3 regions of the Pseudomonas sp. MS01C9 genome follow, and region 2 is predicted to be linked to each of the others. Evidence: predicted binding sites of a transcription regulator. Region 2 holds the regulator's gene; each other region holds the start of a gene.
The links. Region 2 encodes FliA, which starts transcription of late flagellar genes. Its sites were predicted from a motif close to CTAAAGTTTNNNNNNNNNNNGCCGNTAA; they were not measured.
Positions count from the first base shown of each region.

Region 1 (7,789 bases), 870 kb from region 2:
GGGCTTCAATCCCGGCGTGGTGGCCGTGATTTCCTTCCTGATCATCAGCGGCTTCGTGATGACCTCCCTGATCGAACGCAACTACGGCAGCGATGGGCAGATTGGCCTGTTCTACATCGACCGGCTGTTGAGGTTGTACCCTCAGTTCCTGCTTTACTTCGCCCTGTCCTGCGTGGTGATTCATTTCCTGTTGCCCGGCACACCCCAGGCCGCGGCCCTGACCCTGGAAAACGTCGCCACCAGCCTGCCGATCGTACCGCTGGGTTTCTATATGTTCGGCATCACCGTGCCGCAGATCCTGCCGCCGGCCTGGTCCCTGGGCATGGAAATGTGTTTCTACCTGCTGATCCCGTTCCTGATCCGCTACAGGGCGCGGGGCATCGCATTCGCGGCGTCCGTGGCGATCTTCCTGGTTGCCTCGCTGGGCTACCTCGACACGGATATATACGGCTACCGGTTGCTCCCGGGCGTGCTGTTCATTTTCCTCTGTGGCAGCTACCTGTACCGGGCCCAAGCCAAGGGCCTGTGGATCGCGTCGATGACCGCGGCTGTGGCTGGGTTGATGTGCCTGGGCATTGCCATGGGGTTCATTCCCCGCCGTCCTTTCAACGCGGAAGTCACCCTCGGCATCGCCCTCGGCCTGCCGGCAGTATTCCTGCTCGCCAGGCACAAGCCTCATCGGCTGGACGAACTGCTGGGCAATATCAGCTACGGGGTGTTCCTCAACCACTTCGTGGTGATGTACGTACTGCGGGCGTTCTGGCCGGTGGAGTACAACGCGCTGATCATCACGGCGGTACTGGTGCTGTCGTTCGCATTGAGCGGCGTGTCCTATTACCTGGTGGAGCGACCGGCGCTGAAGCTTCGCCACGCCCTCAGGTCAGGCGTCAGGCAGGACGCGGCGAAGCCCCCCGTCGGCGGCACCCCGGCTTAGCCTGCGACACCATGAAAAAGCCCGGGACAAAACCCGGGCTTTTCGGTTTCAGCGCAGCGCGATCAGAATGTCACGCTGGCGCTCAGGCGTGCGGTACGAGGCTCGCCGACGTTGACCTGCAGCTCGCTGCCGGTGGAGGACGGGTAGTACTGCTTGTCGAACAGGTTGTCCACGTTCAGCTGCAACGAGGTCTTGTGCCCCAGCACCGGAGATTCCCAGCGCAGGAAGGCATCGGCGACGGTGTAGCTGCTCAGCCAGAAATCGTTGTCGTTATTGGCGGCTCGTTCACCAACGTAGCGCGCACCGCCCCCGGCGTGCCAGGCGCCGAATTCGGCGGGGACATTGAGATGATGGGTCAGGTACAGGCTGGCGGTGTGTTTCGGCGCGTCGGCGAGACGGTGACCTTCGTCATCCGGATCGTCGAGGATTTCCGTATGGGTGTAGGCGTAGGTGCCGATCAGGTCCCAGCGGTCGGAAAGGCGACCGGTGATGTCGAGTTCCAGGCCTTGGGAGCCGACTTTTCCGGCGGCTTCGGAGACTTCGTCGACAGTAGTCACTACGTTCTTCTTAACAATGTCGAACAGGGCGAGATTGATGTTCAAGCCCGGCAACGGATCGTACTTGGCGCCAATTTCATAGCTGCGCCCCTCCTCTGGCTTGAAGGTACGACTGTCCTTGTCGACCACGTCGTTGGGCTTGAATGAACGGCTATAGTTGCCATACAGCGAAAGGGTCTCGGATGCCTTGTAGACCACGCCCAGGAATGGCACGAAAGCGTCGCCGTTATCGTCGCGAACCGGCGAAGCAGGAACCAGTCCTTGTGTAGTGTATTGATCGTAATGCTGGTAGCGACCACCAAACACCAGGATCCAACGATCATCCAGATGCCAGTTGTCCTTGAGATAGATGGAGCTGGATGTCAGTTGGTTGCTCAGATTACTTTGTGCCGCATTGATTCTGCCCGGCTCTGCCAGCCCACCGTAGACAGGGGCTGTGATGTCGAATCCGCCTTGCGCGACCCCACGATAGGTCTTGCCGCGATACTGATCGGATACCTGATTATCGACCCCCACCAGCAGGTCATGGCGTTGGCCGAACAGCTCCTGCTTACCAATGAAATCCCAACTCGCGTAACGGGTCTCATCATCGTAGTGCGCGCCATTGGCAGCCCTGCGCAGGATATTGCCAGTCAGTTGGCTCGGCTGCGCAATCGAAAGGCTGTACCGATCATTGTTCCAGCCATACGTCACGCGGGTTTTCCACGCCTCGCTCAGCTCATACTCGAAACGCGCCGTCGCTGTCTCGCGAATGCCCACGCTTTTGGCCCAGGGCTCGTCCAGGCGCTTGTCATAATCGATGTCCACCGGATGTCCATTGCGGAACACTGTGCCCCGGTCAAACGGATTGGAATATTCGTTGTACTCATAACTCAAATTCAACGAAGCCCGCTCACCCGTCCAGGCCAGCGAAGGCGCGACCAGAGTGCTCTCGTTGACCCCGTAGTTGCGCCAGTAATCTTCATGTTTGCGCTCGGCAATCAAGCGATACGCCAACCCTGTGTCTCCCAACGGCCCGGTGGTATCCAGGGCCATGGTGCCGCCGCCTTCGCTGTAGCCCGAGCCGCTCAATGTGGTGCTCCGGGTGTACTCGGGCTTCTTGCTGATCACGTTGATCAGGCCGCCCGGCTCCAGCGCGCCATACAGCAACGAGGCCGGCCCCTTGAGCACCTCGACCCGCTCGGTGGTGGCGCTGAAATTGTGCCCCAGGTTCGAGCGCACGCCATCGCGCAGGATCGAGCCATCGTCGTTGGTACCAAAGCCGCGCTTGACCAGTGAGTCCCGCGAGCCGCCCAGGGTGTTGCCCTGGCTGACACCGCTGACGAATTTCATCGCATCGTTCAGCGAGCGCACCTGATAGTCATCCAGGGTCTGCTGGGTGACGACATTGATGGACTGCGCCTCTTCCTTGATCGGTACATCGCTCTTGCTCGCCGTGCTGGCTTGCGATGCCGTGTAACCCTCGTCCTGAGTGATGCGGGTGCCCTGGATATCCGTGGTGGGCAGCTCAAGGGAATCCTGCGCCCACAAGGGGCTGGCGATGAGGCAGCAGGACAGCGTGGGCAGCACACGCTTGAAGAATGCGCTGCGGTTAGCGAAAGGGATGGAACGCTTCAAGAAAGGGCACTCATGGGAGGGGACGTTAATGAGAGCGAATATACTTTGAGAATAATTCCCAGTAAATCTTTTCCATCAAACCCATCGCCTTCCAACCCTATGAATCGGGCCGACTTTTGCAGAGTGATATCAAATAGCCCTTCCCCGCCTAAAGCTTTGGCGCTTTCGGTCGAATGTATTCCATTAAAAGATTTTTCCGCCCAGGAGCGACGGTATGCAGACGTTAAAGGACTTGTACGAGTCTATCGAAATGCGTTTTTTCGATACCCTCACTAAAAAGCTGTCGAGCCTTTTTCTACTGGTCGTGGTCAGCGGGTTGCTGTACTGGGTCGCCCTCAGCGCCCGTGCGGACATCGTGCTGCAGTTGCGCAATGCCCAATTGGACGCCGCCTTGCTGGGGCAGATCGAGGGGCGACTCGACAGCCTGACCCACGCGCTGCTGTTCGGTACGTTACTGACGGCGGGCATGATCAGCTTCATGGTCTGGTACTTCCGCCATCTCATCGTGCGCCCGGTCACAGCCATGACCAAGGCCCTGGAGGAAATCGCCAACGGCGAAGGCGACCTGTCCAAGGACTTGCCCCTGGTGACCCACGACGAAATCCGCGTACTGGCAGGCACGTGCAACCGTTTCCTGGCCAAGCAGCGGGAAATCATCAGCAACGTCCAGGCCCTGACCGTACACATCGCCGTGGAATCGGCGCGTTCGCTCAAGAACATCAGCGATTCCAGTGACAGCGCTACCCACCAGGCACGCTTCGCCAAGGAAGTGATGGACCAGAGCAACAGCGCCGTTGGCCGCATCGAGGAAGTCTCGCGCCAGACCCAGGGCATCTCCAGCACCACCGCCCAGAACCTGAGCATGGCCCGCGACTCCTACGCCGAGTTGCTCGAAGTGACCGGCAACATCAGCGAAATCTCCAGCAGCCTCAACGAGTTCGCCACGCTGGTGAACGCCTTGAACCAGCGCTCCTCGAGCATCAAGTCCATCGTCGGGTTGATCCAGCAGATCTCCGCCCAGACCAACCTGCTGGCGCTCAACGCCGCCATCGAAGCCGCCCGGGCCGGCGAAAGCGGCCGAGGCTTCGCCGTGGTGGCCGATGAGGTGCGGACCCTGGCACAGAACGTCAGCCGGGCCACCGACGATATCTCCCGCAACATCGACGCCATGCTGGAAGAAGTCAGCTCCACCCATCAACAGACCACCCAGATCAGCCACAGCGCCCGGGAAACCCAGAAAGTCGTGGAGCGCGCCTCCGGCCATTTCGAAAGCATGATCGGCGACTTCGAGTCCACCAATGGCAAGCTGGCGGACATCGCCGAGCATATCCAGCAGTTCGCCGATGCCAACACCGGCATCAACGAGCGAGTCACCCAGATCCACGCCGACAGCCAGTCCATCGATCAGCGCATGCAGCATTCGGCGACCGCCACCCGCGACCTGTCCGGCGTGGCCGAGCGGGTACAGGCGTTGCTGGGCCGCTTCGTGCTCGGCCATGGCAAGCTGGACGCCGCCATCACCCGGGCCAGCGAATGCCGCGACACCCTTCAGGTCCGCCTGCAGGCACTGCTGGACGAGGGGCTCGATCTGTTCGACCAGAGTTATCAGCTGATCCCGGGCACCGATCCCAAGCAGTACATGACCCGCTACACCGAACGCTTCGCCCAGGTCTGCCAGGAAGCCTGCGACACCCTCACCCGCAGCACGCCGGGGGGCAAGGTTTCGTTCATTGTCGACAGCAAGGGGTATTGCCCGGTGAACAACAGCTGGGTTTCGAAGCCACCGACCGGCGACAGGGCGGTGGATCTGCCGGTGTGCCGCAACAAGCGAATCTTCAACGACCCCATTGGCCTACGTGCGGCAGGCAACGTCCAGCGCTTCCTGCTGCAGACCTACCTGCGCGATACCGGGGAAATCATGACCGAGATCGACGTCCCGTTCTTCTTTGGCGGTCGTCACTGGGGCAACTTGCGCGTGGGCTTCGATGCGGCGGTGTTGCTGGCGGAGTGAGGGTGCGCTTACACGCCCCCCTCCCCCGGAAACGACTGATGCTGGGGGGAAGTCTGCTCACAAGCGGTGGATCAGCGACATCATCGTCAACTGACCCACTGCCATCGCGAGCAGGCGTGCTCCCACAAGGGATCCGTGGCGTAAGCAAATCCTGAGGTCATCCTACAAAGGGGTCTGAGGTGTATGCACCTCTTGAGCCCCCAGAAACAACTGTGGGAGCGAGCTTGCTCGCGATAGCGGTGGATCAGCGACATCATCGTCAGCCGACCCACTGCCATCGCGAGCAGGCTCGCTCCCACAAGGGTTGCATCATCCGCCGGCAATCAGCGGTTCAACAGCACTTGGGCCCGGCCTTGCCGCCGTAGCGGGCTTCCTGGCGTTCGCGGAAGAACGCCTCGTAGTCCATCAGCGGCTTGTCCGGGTGCTTGGTTTGCATGTGCTCGACGTAGTTGTCGTAGTCGGGCATGCCGACCATCAGGCGGGCGGCCTGACCGAGGTATTTACCGAGGCGACTCAAGTCATTGAACATCGTTGCAATCCTCTGGTTACGCGTCCGGCAGGGCCTGGAATGGCGCTTCTTTGTCCGTGCGCTCTTTCGTGCCCCAGGCGGCGATGCCGACCTTGAGCGCGTAGAACAGGATGCTGAAGACCACGAACAGGAACAGCACCGTCAGCGTGGCGTTGGTGTAGGCGTTGAACACCACGTGCTGCATCTGCTCCACGCTCTTGGCCGGGGCCAGGACCTGGCCGGCGGCCAGGGCATCGTTGTACTTGCGCGCCAGGGCCAGGAAGCCGATCGCCGGGTTGGCGTCGAACAGCTTGATCAGGCCCGCGGTGGTGGTGCAGATCAGCAGCCACGTCGCCGGCAGCAGCGTGACCCAGACGTAGCGCTGGCGCTTCATCTTGATCAGCACCACGGTACCGAGCATCAGGGCGATCCCCGCCAGCATCTGGTTGGAGATGCCGAACAGCGGCCACAGGGTGTTGATGCCACCCAGCGGATCGATCACGCCCTGGTACAGCAGGTAGCCCCACAGTGCCACGCAACCGGCGGTGGCGATCAGGTTGGCGGGCCAGGATTCGGTGCGCTTGAGGGCCGGCACGAACGAGCCCAGCAGGTCCTGCAGCATGAACCGCCCGGCACGGGTGCCGGCGTCCACCGCGGTGAGGATGAACAGCGCTTCGAACAGGATCGCGAAGTGGTACCAGAACGCCATGGTGTTCTCACCCGGCAGCACCGAGTGCAGGATCTGCGCGATACCCACCGCCAGGGTCGGCGCACCGCCGGCGCGGGCCAGGATGGTGGTTTCGCCGATGTCCTTGGCCACCGCCTGCAACGCGTCCGGCGTGATGGCAAAGCCCCAGTTGCTGACGGTCTGCGCCACGGCCACCACGTCGGTCCCGACGATGGCCGCCGGGCTGTTCATGGCAAAGTACACGCCCGGCTCGATCACCGAAGCGGCGACCATGGCCATGATCGCCACGAAGGACTCCATGAGCATGCCGCCGTAGCCGATGTAACGGGCATTGACTTCGTTATCCAGCAGCTTGGGCGTGGTGCCCGATGAAATCAGCGCATGGAAGCCCGACACCGCGCCACAGGCGATGGTGATGAACAGGAACGGGAACAGCCCGCCCTTCCACACCGGGCCGGTGCCGTCGGTGAACTGGGTCAGCGCCGGCATCTTCAGCTCGGGCATGGTGATCAGGATGCCGATCGCCAGGGCGACGATGGTACCGATCTTGAGGAACGTGGACAGGTAGTCCCGCGGCGCCAGGATCAGCCACACCGGCAGCACCGCCGCGACAAAGCCGTAGCCGATCAGCATCCAGGTGATCTGCACGCCGGTAAAGGTGAAGGCCTTGGCCCAGACCGGATCGGCGGCCACCTGCCCGCCCAGCCAGATCGAACCCAGCAGCAACAGCACGCCGATGAGGGAGATCTCACCGATGCGGCCCGGGCGGATGTAGCGCATGTAGATGCCCATGAACATCGCGATCGGGATGGTCGCCATCACCGTGAAGATCCCCCACGGGCTCTCGGCCAGGGCCTTGACGACGATCAGCGCCAGCACCGCGAGGATGATGATCATGATCAGAAAGCAGCCGAACAGCGCGATGGTGCCGGGGATACGGCCCATTTCCTCGCGCACCATGTCGCCCAGGGAGCGACCGTTGCGGCGGGTGGACAGGAACAGGACCATGAAATCCTGCACCGCACCGGCCAGCACCACGCCGGCGATCAGCCAGAGCGTGCCGGGCAGGTAGCCCATCTGCGCCGCCAGCACCGGCCCGACCAGCGGCCCCGCGCCGGCAATCGCCGCGAAGTGGTGGCCGAAGAGGATGTGCTTGTTGGTCGGGACATAGTCCAGGCCATCGTTGTTGAGCACGGCGGGAGTGGCCCGGCGCGCGTCGAGTTGCATCACGTTGTTGGCGATGAAAAGGCTGTAGTAGCGGTAGGCGACCAGGTAGATGGCCACGGCTGCGACGACGATCCAGAGGGCGTTGATGGGTTCGCCGCGGCGCAAGGCCACGACACTCAACGCACAGGCTCCCAGAACAGCCACGGCAAACCAGGCGAGGTGTTTAACCAGACGGGTTGTCATTGCGTGTCTCCTGCCGATGTCCAAGAGGACTGCGGCGATTGTTTTTATAATGTGCCCCGGCTAT
Region 1 is NZ_CM177073.1:5,058,891-5,066,679, reverse strand. Features, by position in the region: gene AC1M7R_RS23015 (acyltransferase family protein) at 1-934, shown strand, start outside; gene AC1M7R_RS23010 (TonB-dependent siderophore receptor) at 997-3,108, opposite strand; gene AC1M7R_RS23005 (methyl-accepting chemotaxis protein) at 3,323-5,119, shown strand; gene AC1M7R_RS23000 (YbdD/YjiX family protein) at 5,451-5,648, opposite strand; gene AC1M7R_RS22995 (carbon starvation CstA family protein) at 5,665-7,725, opposite strand.
Region 1: the regulator FliA is predicted to act here: its motif matches at 3,257-3,284, upstream of AC1M7R_RS23005 (methyl-accepting chemotaxis protein).

Region 2 (7,789 bases):
AATTGTCTGCGTTGGCCCCGCGGGTTCCGAACATGGAACTTGAGGATGAGCTGCGCAAGACCCAGTCGCGCATCGCCAGTGCCCAGGCCGAATTGAGCCTGCGCAGCAGCGAAGGCGAGGCCGCCGCCGGCACCAATCGTCAATTGTTCGCCGGCCAGCCGCTGACTGCCGGCCTGCCCTTGACCGCTGCCGAGCCGCTGATCGAGCCGACCCCGGCCGAGCCGCGTCGTCCGGCCCCGGCTCCGGCCGCGCCCGCCCCGGGTATCGACCCACGGGCCCTGGATTCGATGCGTTTCGAGCTCAACAGCCTGCGCGAGCTGATGGAAGTCCAGCTCGGCTCCCTGGCCTGGAACCAGCTGCAAGGCAGCCGCCCGGCCCAGGCCAACCTGTGGCGTCGCCTGCAACGCATCGGCCTGTCCGGTCCGTTGGCCCGCGACCTGCTGGCGCTGATCAACGATATCGAGGAGCCTCGCCAGGCCTGGCGCATGCTGCTGGCGCACCTGGCGCGGATGATCGCCACGCCGGAAGTCGAGCCGCTGGAAGAGGGCGGGGTGATTGCGATGGTCGGTCCGGCCGGCATGGGCAAGACCACCACCCTGGCCAAGCTGGCCGCCCGTTATGTGCTCAAGTACGGTTCCCAGAGCATTGCCCTGGTGAGCATGGACAGTTTCCGCATCGGCGCCCAGGAGCAACTCAAGACCCTGGGTCGGATCCTCAATGTGTCGGTGACCCACGTGGACCCGGGCCAATCCCTGGCCCAGGCGCTGGAGCCGCTGCTGCGCAAGCGTGTCGTGCTGATCGATACCGCCGGCCTGCAAGCCAGCGACCCGGCCCTGCGCATGCAGCTTGAAAGCCTGGCCGGTCGCGGTATACGGTCAAAAAATTATCTCGTGTTGGCAACCACCAGCCAGAAACAGGTTCTAACGGCCGCTTATCACAGCTACAAACGCTGTGGTCTGGCCGGTTGCATCCTGACCAAGCTGGACGAAACGGCAAGCCTGGGCGAGGTGTTGAGCCTGGCGATCGGTCACGATCTGCCGGTGGCGTACCTGACCGATGGGCCGCGGATCCCGGATGATTTGCATCTGCCGCGTCGTCATCAACTGGTCAGTCGCGCCGTGAGTGTGCAAATGCAGGACGAACCCAGCGAAGAAGCCATGGCTGACATGTTCGCTGATATCTACCACAGCCCTACCAAGCAGGTCGGCTGAGGTAATCATGAATATTTTTTGTACCTACATCGATGGTCTGCCATGCAATGTTCAGTATGAACGCGCAGCCAGTAATGTGGCCTCCGTCTAAGTAAGACAAGGTAAAGAACGAACATGGGCAGCATGCATCCCGTACAGGTGATCGCGGTGACCGGCGGCAAAGGTGGCGTCGGCAAGACTAACGTGTCAGTGAACTTGTCCCTGGCTCTGGCAGAGCTTGGCCGACGGGTCATGCTGCTGGACGCCGACCTGGGCCTGGCGAACGTCGACGTGCTGCTGGGGCTTACCCCCAAGCGCACCCTGGCGGACGTCATCGAAGGTCGCTGCGAATTGCGCGACGTGCTGCTGCAAGGGCCCGGCGGGATTCGCATCGTGCCGGCCGCCTCCGGCACCCAGAGCATGGTTCATCTGACCCCGGCCCAGCACGCCGGCCTGATCCAGGCATTCAGCGACATTGGCGATAACCTCGATGTGCTGGTGATCGATACCGCGGCCGGTATCGGTGACTCGGTCGTCAGTTTCGTACGCGCCGCCCAGGAGGTGTTGCTGGTGGTCTGCGACGAACCGACGTCCATCACCGACGCCTATGCCCTGATCAAGCTACTGAACCGCGACTATGGCATGAACCGCTTCCGCGTCCTGGCCAACATGGCCCAGAGCCCACAGGAGGGACGCAACCTGTTCGCCAAGTTGACCAAGGTCACGGATCGCTTCCTGGACGTTGCGCTTCAATACGTGGGGGCCGTGCCCTACGACGAAAGCGTACGCAAGGCCGTCCAGAAGCAACGTGCCGTCTATGAAGCCTTTCCACGTTCCAAATGCGCGCTGGCGTTCAAGGCGATCGCCCAGAAGGTCGATACCTGGCCACTGCCGGCCAACCCACGCGGGCATCTGGAATTTTTCGTCGAGCGTCTCGTGCAACAAACAGCAGGGCCCGTGTTATGACAGCCAGCGGTTACAACCATCTCTACAAGAAATCGGCACGGGACGCCCAATACGAATTGATCGAGCGTTACGCGCCCCTGGTCAAGCGCATTGCCTATCACTTGCTGGCGCGCCTGCCGGCCAGTGTCCAGGTCGAAGACCTGATCCAGGCAGGCATGATCGGCCTGCTCGAAGTGGCGAACAAATACGACGCCAGCAAGGGGGCCAGTTTCGAGACCTATGCCGGTATCCGCATTCGTGGCGCGATGCTCGATGAGGTCCGCAAGGGCGATTGGGCACCGCGTTCGGTACACCGTAATACCCGCATGGTCAGTGACGCGATTCGCGCCATCGAATCTAAAACCGGACGTGACGCTAAAGATCACGAGGTTGCGGCCGAACTCCAGTTGAGTCTCGACGATTATTACGGGATTTTGAACGATACCCTGGGCAGCCGCCTGTTCAGTTTCGACGACCTGTTGCAGGACGGCGAGCACGAAGGGCTGCATGAGGATGGCGCAAGTGCCTATATGGAGCCGTCGCGTGACCTGGAAGATGAACGCTTCCAGAGTGCGTTGGCGGATGCGATTGCCAATTTGCCGGAGCGTGAGCGACTGGTCTTGGCGCTGTACTACGACGAAGAGCTGAACCTCAAGGAAATCGGTGAGGTCCTGGGGGTCAGCGAATCGCGGGTCAGCCAGTTACACAGCCAGTGCGCGGCCCGTTTGCGGGGGCGTTTGGGGGAGTGGCGAGCGCGCTGACAGCGGGCAGGGGAGCGCAGCGGACGAGGTTGGCGGGGCAAGTTCCCATCAGTCGCCGTACGGTGCGCACCGGACCGTTGTCGAGTGTTGTGCCGGATTGATTGAAATGGCGCGTTCAGGTGCTGGACACGTTTAAGACTGCTTGGAGGTCGAATTGGACAAGAACATGAAAATCCTCATCGTTGACGATTTTTCAACGATGCGGCGGATCATTAAGAACCTGTTGCGTGACCTTGGGTTCACCAACACGGTTGAGGCCGACGATGGCACCACCGCCATCCCGGTCCTCAACAGCGGGAGCATCGACTTTCTGGTGACTGACTGGAACATGCCCGGCATGACCGGTATCGACTTGCTGCGTCATGTACGCGCCGATGAAAAACTCAAGCACCTTCCCGTGCTGATGGTCACCGCCGAAGCCAAGCGCGAGCAGATCATCGAAGCGGCCCAGGCCGGTGTGAACGGCTATGTGGTCAAACCCTTCACGGCCCAGGCGTTGAAAGAGAAGATCGAGAAAATCTTCGAACGCATCGGTTAATGGCGCCACGGGGGAGCTATGGAGCATAACGAATCTTCAATGGGCGATTTCGAATCGACCCTGAAAAAACATGCCCGCGAACTGGTCGATAGCCTTGAAAAAGGCCGCTTCGGCGACGCTGTCCAGATGATCCACGAGCTCAACCAGACCCGGGATCGTGGTCTGTACCAGGAAGTCGGCAAGCTCACCCGTGAACTGCACAGCGCAATCGTCAATTTCCAGATCGACCCGAACATGCCGCAGGCCGAGGAGGTCTCGCAGATCACCGACGCGACCGAGCGCCTGTCCTACGTGGTCAAGCTGACCGAGGCCGCGGCCAACCGCACCATGGACCTGGTGGAAAGCGCTACGCCCCTGGTCAACGGCCTGGGCGACGAAGCCCAGGCCTTGAGCGCCGATTGGGGCCGGTTCATGCGGCGGGAAGTCGGGGCCCAGGAATTCCGGGAGCTGGCTCGCCGTGTCGACGGTTTTCTGACACGCAGCAGCGCCGACAACCGCGCCGTGGCGAACAACCTCAACGACATTCTGCTGGCCCAGGACTATCAGGACCTGACCGGGCAGGTGATCAAGCGCGTGACCCAACTGGTCACCGAAGTCGAAAGCAATCTGCTCAAACTCGTGCTCATGGCCAGTCAGGTGGACCGCTTTGCGGGCATCGAACATGACCGTGCGGCGATGCTCGCTGAAAAAGATCCAAAAAAACATCTCTCCCAGGGTGAAGGTCCGCAAATTCATGCCGATAAAAGAGAAGACGTTGTATCCGGTCAGGACGACGTGGACGATTTGTTGTCCAGCCTTGGATTTTGAGTTTGTAGGTCGTGATAACGGTTAATACCGATCGCGCCGTGCCCCACAAGGCGCAAGACCCAGGCACGAGGAGTGTGGTTTGGTCTTACCAAATGAACGACGAGTAACGACGGATTGCGCCTTGTGGGGCGCACCCCGAGAGGTTGGAGTCCAGAGCGCGCCATGCTGCGTTGCAAGCCTTGCCGGGCACGCTCACGACACCAATGCGATCCGGGATTAACCGTCATCACGACCTACCTGTTTTAGGAGCAGCCATTAATGAGCTTCGGCGCCGATGAAGAGATCCTTCAGGATTTCCTGGTTGAGGCCGGCGAGATTCTAGAGCAACTGTCCGAACAACTGGTCGAGCTGGAAAGCCGGCCTGACGATGCGGATCTGCTCAATGCAATTTTTCGCGGTTTCCACACTGTAAAAGGAGGCGCCGGCTTCCTCCAGCTCAACGAGCTGGTGGAGTGCTGTCACATTGCCGAGAACGTGTTCGACATCCTGCGCAAGGGTGAGCGTCGCGTTGACTCGGAGCTGATGGACGTGGTGCTTGAAGCACTGGATGCGGTCAACAGCATGTTCAGCGAAGTGCGCGAGCGCTCGCCCATTACCCCTGCCACGCCTGAGCTGCTCGCCGCGCTGTCGCGCCTGGCCGAGCCGCAATCGGCCGACGAAGCCGCTCCGGCTGAAGAACCCGCTGTCGAAGAGCCTGTCGCCGAAGAACCGGTGGCGCAAGAGTCGGGCGATATCACCGATAACGAATTCGAACAACTGCTGGACTCCCTGAGCGCCGTCAAGGCTGAAGCCCAGGTCCAGGCCCCGGTAGCGCCAGCGGCGCAAGCCGCCGATGGCACGGCCAGCGACGAAATCACCGATGCCGAGTTCGAGTCGCTGCTCGACCAGCTCCACGGCAAGGGCCAGTTCGCCCCGGATGCCGTCGCCCCGACGCCAACACCTGCGGCCCCCAGCGCGGCAGGCGACAACTCCGACATCACCGACGATGAATTCGAAGCGCTACTCGACCAGTTGCATGGCAAGGGCACGTTCGCCGTTGACGCGCTGGAGTCGGCCATCGCTTCTGCACCGGGCTCGGACAAACCATCCGCCGCGGCGGCCGGCAGCGACCTGATCACTGACCAGGAATTCGAATCGCTGCTCGACGAACTGCACGGCAAAGGCAAGTTCAGCGAAGTCGGTACCGCCACTGCCGCATCGACGGCCGCGCCGGCCGCCAAGGCTGCGCCCAAGCCCGCTGCCAAGGCGCCGGAAAGCAAGGCGCCCCAAGCCAAGGCCGAGACGCCTGCGCCGGCGGCCGCGGCCAAGCCAGCCGCCCCGGCACCTGCTCGCGCAGCCGCTGCCGCGCCAGCGGAAAAACCGACCAGCGAAGCCGAGACAACCGTTCGGGTCGACACCGCGCGCCTGGACGAGATCATGAACATGGTCGGCGAACTGGTGCTGGTGCGTAACCGTCTGGTGCGCCTGGGCCTCAACAGCCAGGACGAAGCCATGTCCAAGGCGGTGTCGAATCTCGACGTGGTCACCGCCGACCTGCAGACCGCGGTCATGAAGACCCGGATGCAGCCGATCAAGAAAGTCTTCGGGCGCTTCCCGCGCCTGGTACGAGACCTGGCTCGCCAGCTCAAGAAAGAAATCAACCTGGAACTGGTGGGTGAAGAAACCGACCTGGACAAGAACCTCGTCGAGGCCTTGGCCGACCCGCTGGTCCACTTGGTGCGCAACGCGGTCGACCACGGCATCGAGTCGCCGGAAGAGCGCGAGGCCGCCGGCAAGGTCCGCAGCGGCAAGGTGATCCTGGCCGCCGAGCAGGAGGGTGATCACATCCTGCTGTCGATCTCCGACGACGGCAAGGGCATGGACCCCGAGATATTGCGGGCCATCGCAGTGAAACGCGGTGTGATGGACAAGGATGCCGCCGACCGCCTCAGCGACACCGAGTGCTACAACCTGATCTTCGCCCCGGGGTTCTCCACCAAGACCGAGATTTCCGACGTATCGGGCCGTGGCGTGGGCATGGACGTGGTGAAAACCAAGATCTCCCAGCTCAACGGTTCGATCAACATTCATTCGGTCAAGGGTTCGGGCTCGAAGATCCTCATCAAGGTGCCGCTGACCCTGGCGATCATGCCGACCCTGATGGTGATGCTGGGCAACCAGGCCTTCGCCTTCCCATTGGTCAACGTCAACGAGATTTTCCACCTCGACCTGTCGAAGACCAACGTGGTGGACGGCCAGGAAGTGGTGATCGTGCGGGACAAGGCGCTGCCGCTGTTCTACCTCAAGCGCTGGCTGGTCAGCTCCGCCGCCCATGTGGAGCAGGGCGAAGGCCATGTGGTGATCCTTTCGGTCGGTACCCAGCGGATCGGCTTCGTCGTCGACCAGCTCGTGGGCCAGGAAGAAGTGGTCATCAAGCCGTTGGGCAAGATGCTCCAGGGCACCCCGGGCATGTCCGGCGCCACCATCACTGGCGACGGCCGCATCGCGCTGATCCTCGATGTGCCAAGCATGCTCAAGCGTTACGCCACACGGCGTATTTGATTCTGGGGGGCGTGGCCCAGGGCCGCGCCTCGTCTAACGGAGTGTTTATGGTAGTTAAAGTCCTGGTGGTGGACGATTCGGGGTTCTTCCGCCGCCGCGTCTCGGAAATTCTTTCAGCGGATACGAGTATTCAGGTCGTCGGCACCGCGACCAACGGCAAAGAGGCGATCGATCAGGCCCTGGCCCTCAAGCCGGACGTGATCACCATGGACTACGAGATGCCCATGATGGATGGCATCACCGCCGTGCGGCATATCATGCAGCGCTGCCCGACCCCGGTATTGATGTTCTCCTCGCTGACCCACGAAGGCGCCCGGGTGACCCTCGATGCGCTGGACGCCGGCGCGGTGGATTTCCTGCCGAAGAATTTCGAGGACATCTCGCGCAACCCCGACAAGGTCCGGCAGTTGCTCTGCGAGAAGGTCCACAGCATTTCCCGCAGCAACCGGCGCGTGAGTGCCTACAGCCCACCGGCCCCGGCGCCGGTGTCCGCGCCTGCGCCTGCCCCGGCTTCATCGGGTGGTTTCAATCCGGCGCCGGCGCGCAGCGCTGCGCCTGCTGCGCCAACCCGTGCCGCGCCCGCCGCCACGGCCTCGTCGCCGGCGCCCAAGCGCAAGGCCTACAAACTGGTCGCCATCGGTACTTCCACCGGTGGTCCGGTGGCGCTGCAGCGGGTCCTGACCCAGTTGCCGGCCAATTTCCCGGCCCCCATCGTGCTGATCCAGCACATGCCCGCCGCGTTCACCAAGGCATTCGCCGAGCGCCTGGACAAGCTCTGCCGCATCAGCGTCAAGGAAGCCGAGGATGGCGATGTCCTGCGTCCCGGCCTGGCGCTGCTGGCGCCGGGTGGCAAGCAGATGATGATCGATGGCCGTGGCGCGGTGAAAATCCTGCCTGGCGACGAGCGCCTGAACTACAAGCCTTGTGTGGATATCACCTTCGGTTCCGCCGCGAAATCCTACGGCGACAAAGTTCTGGCGGTGGTGCTCACCGGCATGGGGGCCGAT
Region 2 is NZ_CM177073.1:4,188,478-4,196,266, forward strand. Features, by position in the region: gene flhF (flagellar biosynthesis GTPase FlhF) at 1-1,211, shown strand, start outside; gene fleN (flagellar synthesis regulator FleN) at 1,326-2,156, shown strand; gene fliA (RNA polymerase sigma factor FliA) at 2,153-2,896, shown strand; gene AC1M7R_RS19110 (chemotaxis response regulator CheY) at 3,063-3,434, shown strand; gene AC1M7R_RS19115 (protein phosphatase CheZ) at 3,453-4,241, shown strand; gene AC1M7R_RS19120 (chemotaxis protein CheA) at 4,500-6,782, shown strand; gene AC1M7R_RS19125 (protein-glutamate methylesterase/protein-glutamine glutaminase) at 6,830-7,789, shown strand, end outside.

Region 3 (7,789 bases), 2.9 Mb from region 2:
CTTTGCGGGCAGCGGCAAAGCGGCAATGCCAGAAAAGCGGCAATCGGCTGCCGCTTTTCTGCCGCTTTCATCAGGCGACGCGAGTCAAGATGTGGGGGCGAGCTCGCTCCCATAGGGGGATGGCGCCGGCTGGCCGGCAAAAAAAACGGGAGCCCCTAGGGACTCCCGTTTTTTTGACAACCCAAGCCAATCATTTCGCCTGGTAGATGATACCCGGGCTGCACTGGACCATCTGGTAATGATCCGGCAAGCCATTCAACGCTTCGGAAGCGCCGAGGAACAGGTAGCCGCCGGGCTTGAGGGTACCGTGGATACGCAGCAGGATGTCTTTCTTCACCTCGGCGGAGAAATAGATCAGCACGTTGCGGCAGAAGACCACGTCGAACTTGCCGAGGCTGGCATAGCTGTCCAGCAGGTTGAACGAGCGGAACTCCACCCGATTCTTGATCGGCGCCTTGACCACCCAGCGGCCCGGCCCCTTCGTGTCGAAATAGCGTTGCAGGCGATCCGGCGACAGGCCGCGGCCGATGGCCAGGCTGTCGTATTCGCCGGTCTTGCAGTTGTTGAGCATGGTCCCGGACAGATCGGTGGCGACGATTTGCACGCCGCCCTTCAACTGGCCGATGTTGGTCCGCTCGAATTCGTCGATGGACATCGAGATCGAATACGGCTCCTGGCCCGACGAACAGGCCGCCGACCAGATCCGCAGGCGTTGGCCCGGGCTGGCCTTGATGGCCGCCGGCAAGACCTTGCTCTTCAACACCTCGAAGGGATAGGTATCGCGAAACCACAGGGTTTCGTTGGTGGTCATGGCGTCCACCACCATTTCGCGCAAACCGCTGCGCGGTTGGGTCTGGATACGTTGCACCAGCTCACCCAACGACTTGAGGCCCTGTTGCTCCATCAATTTGTTGAGACGGCTCGACACCAGGTATTGCTTGTTTTCACCAAGCAAGATGCCACAGGCTTTTTCCAGGAAGACCCGGAACTGTTCGAAATCCAAATTACCCGTAGACAAGATACCGCCTCTTTCATTGTGTTGATTTGCCGGGCGCAAGACGCGCCCGACCTTTATTCCGCGGCCTTGATCCGGTCGACCACCCTGGAAGCCAGGTCATCGGGCCGGAACTTGGCGAGAAAATCGTCGGCGCCGACTTTCTTGACCATCGCCTGGTTGAACACCCCGGACAACGACGTATGCAGGATGATGTGCAGTTTCTGCATGCGCGGATCGCTGCGGATTTCCGACGTCAGCGTGTAGCCGTCCATCTCTGGCATTTCGATGTCGGAAATCATCATCAGGAACTCTTCTTCCGGCTTCTTGCCATCGTCGACCAGGCTGCGCAGGTAGTCCAGCGCTTGCCGGCCGTCGTTCAATGCCACGACCTCGACACCGACGGTCTGCAGGCAACGGGTCACCTGCTTGCGCGCCACCGATGAGTCATCGACGGTCAGCACGCGCATCGAGATGGCCTTGTGCTGGGTTTCGGCATCCACCACGCCCACGGAGATGGTCTCCGGCGTCGGGGCCACTTCGGCGAGGATTTTCTCCACGTCGATGATTTCCACCAACTGGTTGTCGACCCGGGTCACCGCCGTCAGGTAGTGATCACGGCCCGTGCCCTTGGGCGGCGGATGGATCTCCTCCCAGTTCATGTTGACGATGCGTTCCACCGAGCGCACCAGGAAACCCTGGGTCTTGGTGTTGTACTCGGTGATGATCACAAACGGATTGCTCTGATCCAGCAGCGCACCGGCACCAGTGGCCATCGCCAGATCGAGAATCGGGATGGTCGCTCCCCGGATATTCGCCACACCGCACACGACGGGACTGGATTTTGGCATCAACGTCAGCTTGGGGCATTGCAGCACCTCACGGACCTTGAACACGTTAATCCCATACAACTGTTGGCCATCGAGACGGAACAACAACAGCTCCAGGCGATTCTGACCGACCAGCTGCGTGCGCTGGTTTACCGAATCCATCACTCCCGCCATGCCCTGACTCCTACCTAACGCTAATGTGTCCGACGCGCATTCATCACTAAACGGCACGGGGCTTGCTATTCAACCGGCATGAACGCACAAACGACATTTTCTCGACGCTTGACCACTCATTGCCGCCACTGGCTAGGTGCGCTGCTGGCTGTCTGCCTGTTCGCCTCGGGCGGCCGTGCCCTCGCCGATGCTCCGGTTACCTTGCCTGATCTCCTTATCGGCGTCACTCAGGGCTTTCTTGAATTCACCGTAGAAGACTACCTGGCCTCCAGTCAAACCGAAGGTCGTTATGAAATCGAAGTCAACCAGCTCGATCCCCGCCTGCGCATGCCAATGTGCGACAAGGAATTGACTGCCTCGCTGGAGAGCCCGGCCAGGCCCCTGGGGCGGGTCACGGTAAAGGTTCGTTGCGACAGCGCCGCGCCGTGGACGGTGTTCGTGCCAGCCCAGGTGCGCCTGTACCGCGAGATCGTCACCACGACCCGCCCACTCAAGCGGGCCGGCATCGTCGAGCCACAGGACGTGACGCTGCGTGAACGCGACGTCAGCCAGATCACCCAAGGCTTCCTGACCTCCGTCGACGAAGCCATCGGTCAGAAACTTGTCCGACCAATGGTAGCCGATCAGGTGGTAACCCTCGTGCACCTGGAACAGGCCGAAGTGGTTCGCAAGGGCGATCAGGTCGTCATCACCGCCCGTAGCGGCACCCTGGCCGTAAGAATGCCGGGCGAGGCGCTGTCCAACGGCGGCATGCGTGAGCAGATCCGAGTGAAAAACCTCAACTCCCAACGCGTCATCAAGGCGCAAGTGATGGCCCCAGGCCAAGTGGAAGTGGCTATGTAGCGATCCGGTAGAGACGGGTAGAAAGCTGGCGCTTGCCCCCGCCGTTCCCTAGACTGTGCCTTATGCCAAGGCAAGCGCAGACGTGCGCACGTTCATTGAATAAATGAGCCTAAAGTTTTTTTGGGAATGGCCGAGAACATGGCAAGCGTCCAAATACCCAGAGGTTTTTTACCATGGTCATCGATTTCAATCGTTTAAACAGCTCTTCACCCCTGACAGGCACCACGCGCACCAACGCCAGCAAGGAAACCGAAAAATCCTCGCCGGTCGAGCAAGCCACCACTGTCAGCAATGGGGAGTCGGTACACCTCAGCGATGAGGCTCAACAGTTGCAGAAGGTCACTGACAAGCTGCGCGATCTACCTGTTGTCGACAAAGGCCGCGTGGCCGAGTTGAAGGCAGCAATCGCCGATGGCAGCTACAAAGTCGACAGCAACCGTGTAGCCAGCAAACTGCTCAACTTCGAAGCCCAGCGCTAGGCAGCCGCCTGCGCCAGGCTTTTGGACGCTTAAGACCCAAGGCCAGCCATGCACGACACTACTTTATTGCAACTGATCATCGACGACTTCGTTCCAGTCCAGCAGTTACTGGAACTTTTGCAGACCGAATCCCTGGCGCTGCACGGTCGCGACATGCCGCTGCTGGAAAATATTCTGGCGCAGAAACAGGCATTGATCATTTTGCTCGATCAGCATGGCCGCAAGCGCAGCGAGATTCTCGCCAGCCTCAACCTGCCCACCAACCAGGGTGGACTGGAGCAACTGGCGAGCCAGTCGCCCATCGGCGATCAATTGTTGTCCCAAAGCGCGGCGCTCAACGACCTGCTCGCCCAATGCCAGGCCGCCAACGCCAAGAACGGCCAGTCGATCCAGGTCCAGCAGGCCGCTACCGCCAACCAGTTGCGCATCCTCAATGGCGGTGAAATCCCGACGCTTTACGATGCTCGCGGCTCGACCGCAAAAATGGTCAAGCATCGCCCGCTCAGCCAGGCATGAAACGAACGATGCCTGCGCTCTATCAACGTGCGATACATGCTGGCAAAATGCTGGCTATTCGTAGTCGTATTTAGCCTGGAGATTGACCCCCGTGTTCAATGCCTCAAACGCGGATGATGCTCCGCAGCCCCCCAAGGTTCTCACCACGCCTCTGGAAATCTCCGGCAACCTGAGGATGCTGCAAGAAAGCCATGATCCGCTGATCATCACCTTCCATGAACGCAGCCAGCGCTTCCAGAGTTACCTGGTCGATGTCGACCGCGAGAAGAACGCCCTCGCCCTGGACGAAATGATCCCCCGCGACGGAGAACGCTTCCTGCTGGCAGGCGAGCCGTTCCGGGTCGAGGGTTTCCATGATGGCGTGCGCATCGCATGGGAAGGCAACGGGCCGTTGACCATCGAAGACTCCAGCGACGGTCGCTGCTATCGCGGCGCCCTGCCCGAGGAAGTGGTCTACCACCAGCGTCGCAATGCCTTCCGTGCCGCCTTGAAACTGGCGCAACTGGTGAGCATCGAACTGGGTGGCGAGAAGCTCAAGTCACCGGTGGACGGCAAGCTGCTGGATATTTCCGCTACCGGCTGCAAGCTGCGCTTCGAGGGCGACATTACCGAACGCCTGCAATTGGGCCAGGTCTACGAACGCTTCATCGCCGCCCTGCCGTTCGGCAACATGACCGCACCGGTCGAACTGCGCTACCTGCATTTTGAAGAAAGGATCAACACCACCTTCGCCGGCGTGCGCTTCCACAATATCAGTGGCCTGGTGCAGCGCCAGGTCGAGCGCTTCGTCTATCAGCTACAGCGCGAAGCCCGTCGTTTCGATAAAGACGATCTCTGATCATCCGGGCATAAAAAACGGGCAGCCTCCACAGGGACTGCCCGTTTTTTTATGCCGTTTAGATCCGAATGCTACTGCGTCTGGGCCGACCTCATCGCGAGCAGGGCTCGCCTCCCAGCGTGTCCACCACCAATCCCGATGGGAGCGAGCCTGCTCGCGATGAGAACACCACGGTCTACTTGACCGGCTCCTCCACCGACGCTTCAGCGGCCGGTTCCTGCTCCGTCGCCGGCGTCTGCATCTGTTCCTGTACCACCTGCTCATCGACTCGCGGATCGAGACATGCCACCAACGGCGAACTGGACATGCTGTCCGGCATCGCCACGTGATGCAGCGGCGCGTCGTCGACCTGATGCAGGTTGGTCACCGCTTTGGGCCGGATGCGCCATACCAGAATCAACGCGAAGAAAGCAAAGAAGCCATACAGCATATGGCTGCCGAACGTCTTCATCAGCACGCCGGCCACCAACGGTCCGATACTGGCGCCGACACCATAGGTCACCAGCAGCATCGCCGTCAGCGAGACCCGGCGATCGCCTTCGACATGGTCGTTGGAAAATGCCACCGCCAGTGGATACAGGCAGAACTGAACCAGCGAACAGAGAAAGCCGGCGACGAACAGCATCTCAAGGGGCACCTTGGGCAGAATTGCCAGCGGCAACGCGCAGATCGCCAGGACCAGCGCAAAGCAACGGATCAGCAGCGCCCGGTCATAACGGTCGGACAACCAGCCCAGCGGCCACTGCACCAGCAACCCGGCAAAAATGCAGCTACCCATGAACAGACCGACCTGCTCGGTGGAAAGCCCCTGCTGAGAGGCGTACAACGGCGCCAGGCCATAGAACGAGCCGGCGATCAGCCCGGAACCCAGCACCGTGCTCAATGACTGTGGCACGCGCTTGATGAAGAAACGCGGTTCCATGGGAGCCGGACGCATCGGTGCCGGGTGAATCCGCCGGGTCAGCGCCACCGGCACCAGGCAGAGGGCGAAGCACAAGGCCACCAGCATCAGCAGCTCCGGCCCCAGGGCCGGATGCATGACCAGGATCAACTGGCCGAGCACCAGGCCCAGGTACGAAGCGATCATGTAGCCACTGAACACTACCCCGCGCTGCGAGGCTTCGGCCTGCTCGTTGAGCCAGCTCTCGATGACCATGTACTGGCACATCATCCCCAGGCCGACGATCATCCGCAGCACGATCCAGGCCGGCAGCCAGTCCACCAGGCCATGGCCCAGCACCGCTGCGCCCACCAGCCCGGCACAGGCCGAATAGGCACGGATATGCCCGACGCGGGCGATCAGCCGGTGACCGATCTTGCCGCCCAGCACCAGGCCGAAATAGTTGGCGGCCATCAGGGCACCGACCCACAGGCTGTCCACGTTATCGGCGGCCAGGCGCAAGGCCAGGTAAGTACTCAAGAGGCCCGAGCCGATGAGCATCATCAGCGAGGCGAAATAAAGCGCTCGAAAGGGTTTCCAGATTTGGCGCATCGGCGTTCCGAGCGGCTCCTTGAGGTGAGTAAGGGCTATCGCTGAAGATAGCCCGAAGCGGGGTTTGGTTATGCCTGGGCCGCAAGGACCCGCCGTTCCCAAGGCGTGATTTCGTCAAGGAAACTGGTCAGTTCCAGGTTTTTCGAAGCGATGTAGCCTTCGATGAACTCAACTCCGAACAGTTCCTTCGCCAGGGGGCTACGCTTCAGACGCTCCAGGGCAGCATGCAAGGTACATGGCAGGGAGAGATTGTCCGGCACCTGGAATTCGCCCTGGATCGCGGCACTTGGCTCCAGGCGGTTTTCGATACCATGCAATCCCGCCGCCAGGCTGGCGGCAATCGCCAGGTAAGGGTTGGCATCGGCCCCGGGCAAGCGGTTCTCGACCCGCCGGGCCACAGGAGAACTGGCGGGTATCCGCAGTCCGGCCGAACGGTTGTCATAGGACCAGCAGGCATTGTTCGGCGAGGCGAACGGATGGCACAGGCGCTGGTAGGAATTGACGTTCGGTGCGAACAGCGCCGTGAAATCCGCCATGCCCGCCTGTTGTCCGCCAATGAAATGCCGGAACGCGGCCGTCGGTTCGCCCGCCGCGTCGCTGAAGACGTTGCGACCACTGTCCAGCTCGACGACGCTCTGGTGGATATGCATCGAACTGCCCGGCGTATGCGCCAGGGGCTTGGCCATGCAGACCACGGTCAAGCCATGCTTGAGGGCTACTTCCTTGAGCAGGTGCTTGAACAGGAAGGTCTGGTCGGCCAACAGCAGCGCGTCGCCATGGAGCAGATTGATCTCGAACTGACTCACGCCCATTTCATGCATGAAGGTGTCTCGAGGCAGGCCTAACGCCGCCATGCATTGGTACACCTCATTGAAGAAGGGTCGCAGGCCATTGTTGGAACTGACGCTGAAGGCCGAATGGCCGTCTTCGCGGCGCCCATCCAGGCCCACCGGGGGCTGGAACGGCCGGGCCGGGTCCGGGTTGGGTGCGAAGACGAAAAACTCCAGCTCGGTCGCCACCACCGGCGCCAGGCCATGGGCGGCATACCGGGCGATCACGGCCTTGAGCTGGCCGCGAGTCGAGAGTCGGGAGCTTTCGCCGGTCAGTTCATCGGCATCGCAGATCGCCAGGGCGCGAGGAGGCTGGCTCCAGGGCAGGCGATGAATCTGTTGCGGATCGGCCACCAGCGCCAGGTCGCCATCGTCGCTGCCATAGAAACGCGCCGGCGGATAACCGCCCATGATGCACTGCAGCAGCACCCCGCGGGCCATCTGCAACCGCCGTCCCTCGAGGAACCCAGCGGCCGTCATCACCTTGCCCCGCGGCACGCCATTCAAATCCGGTGTGACACACTCAATCTCATCAATGCCCGTCAATCGCTGCGCGAGTGAACGCTGGCCATCGGTCGTCATGACGCAATCCTTGTTATGTGCGAGCCGCGAACGGCAACCCGTACAAAATAGGCTTCGGCTGTTCGGAATATCAAGCAGCCGGAGGCAATTAAAATCTCATGCGATACGGCTGTGGGAGCGAGCTGGCTCGCCATAGCGTCGGTCCAGCCCATATTGAGCTGGCTGATACACCGCTATGGCGAGCCAGCTCGCTCCCGCAGGGGATTTGTAA
Region 3 is NZ_CM177073.1:967,358-975,146, forward strand. Features, by position in the region: gene cheR (protein-glutamate O-methyltransferase CheR) at 191-1,018, opposite strand; gene AC1M7R_RS04505 (chemotaxis protein CheV) at 1,072-1,998, opposite strand; gene flgA (flagellar basal body P-ring formation chaperone FlgA) at 2,077-2,841, shown strand; gene flgM (flagellar biosynthesis anti-sigma factor FlgM) at 3,015-3,320, shown strand; gene AC1M7R_RS04520 (flagella synthesis protein FlgN) at 3,369-3,836, shown strand; gene AC1M7R_RS04525 (flagellar brake protein) at 3,928-4,674, shown strand; gene AC1M7R_RS04530 (MFS transporter) at 4,850-6,166, opposite strand; gene AC1M7R_RS04535 (glutamine synthetase family protein) at 6,235-7,476, opposite strand.
Region 3: the regulator FliA is predicted to act here: its motif matches at 2,951-2,978, upstream of flgM (flagellar biosynthesis anti-sigma factor FlgM).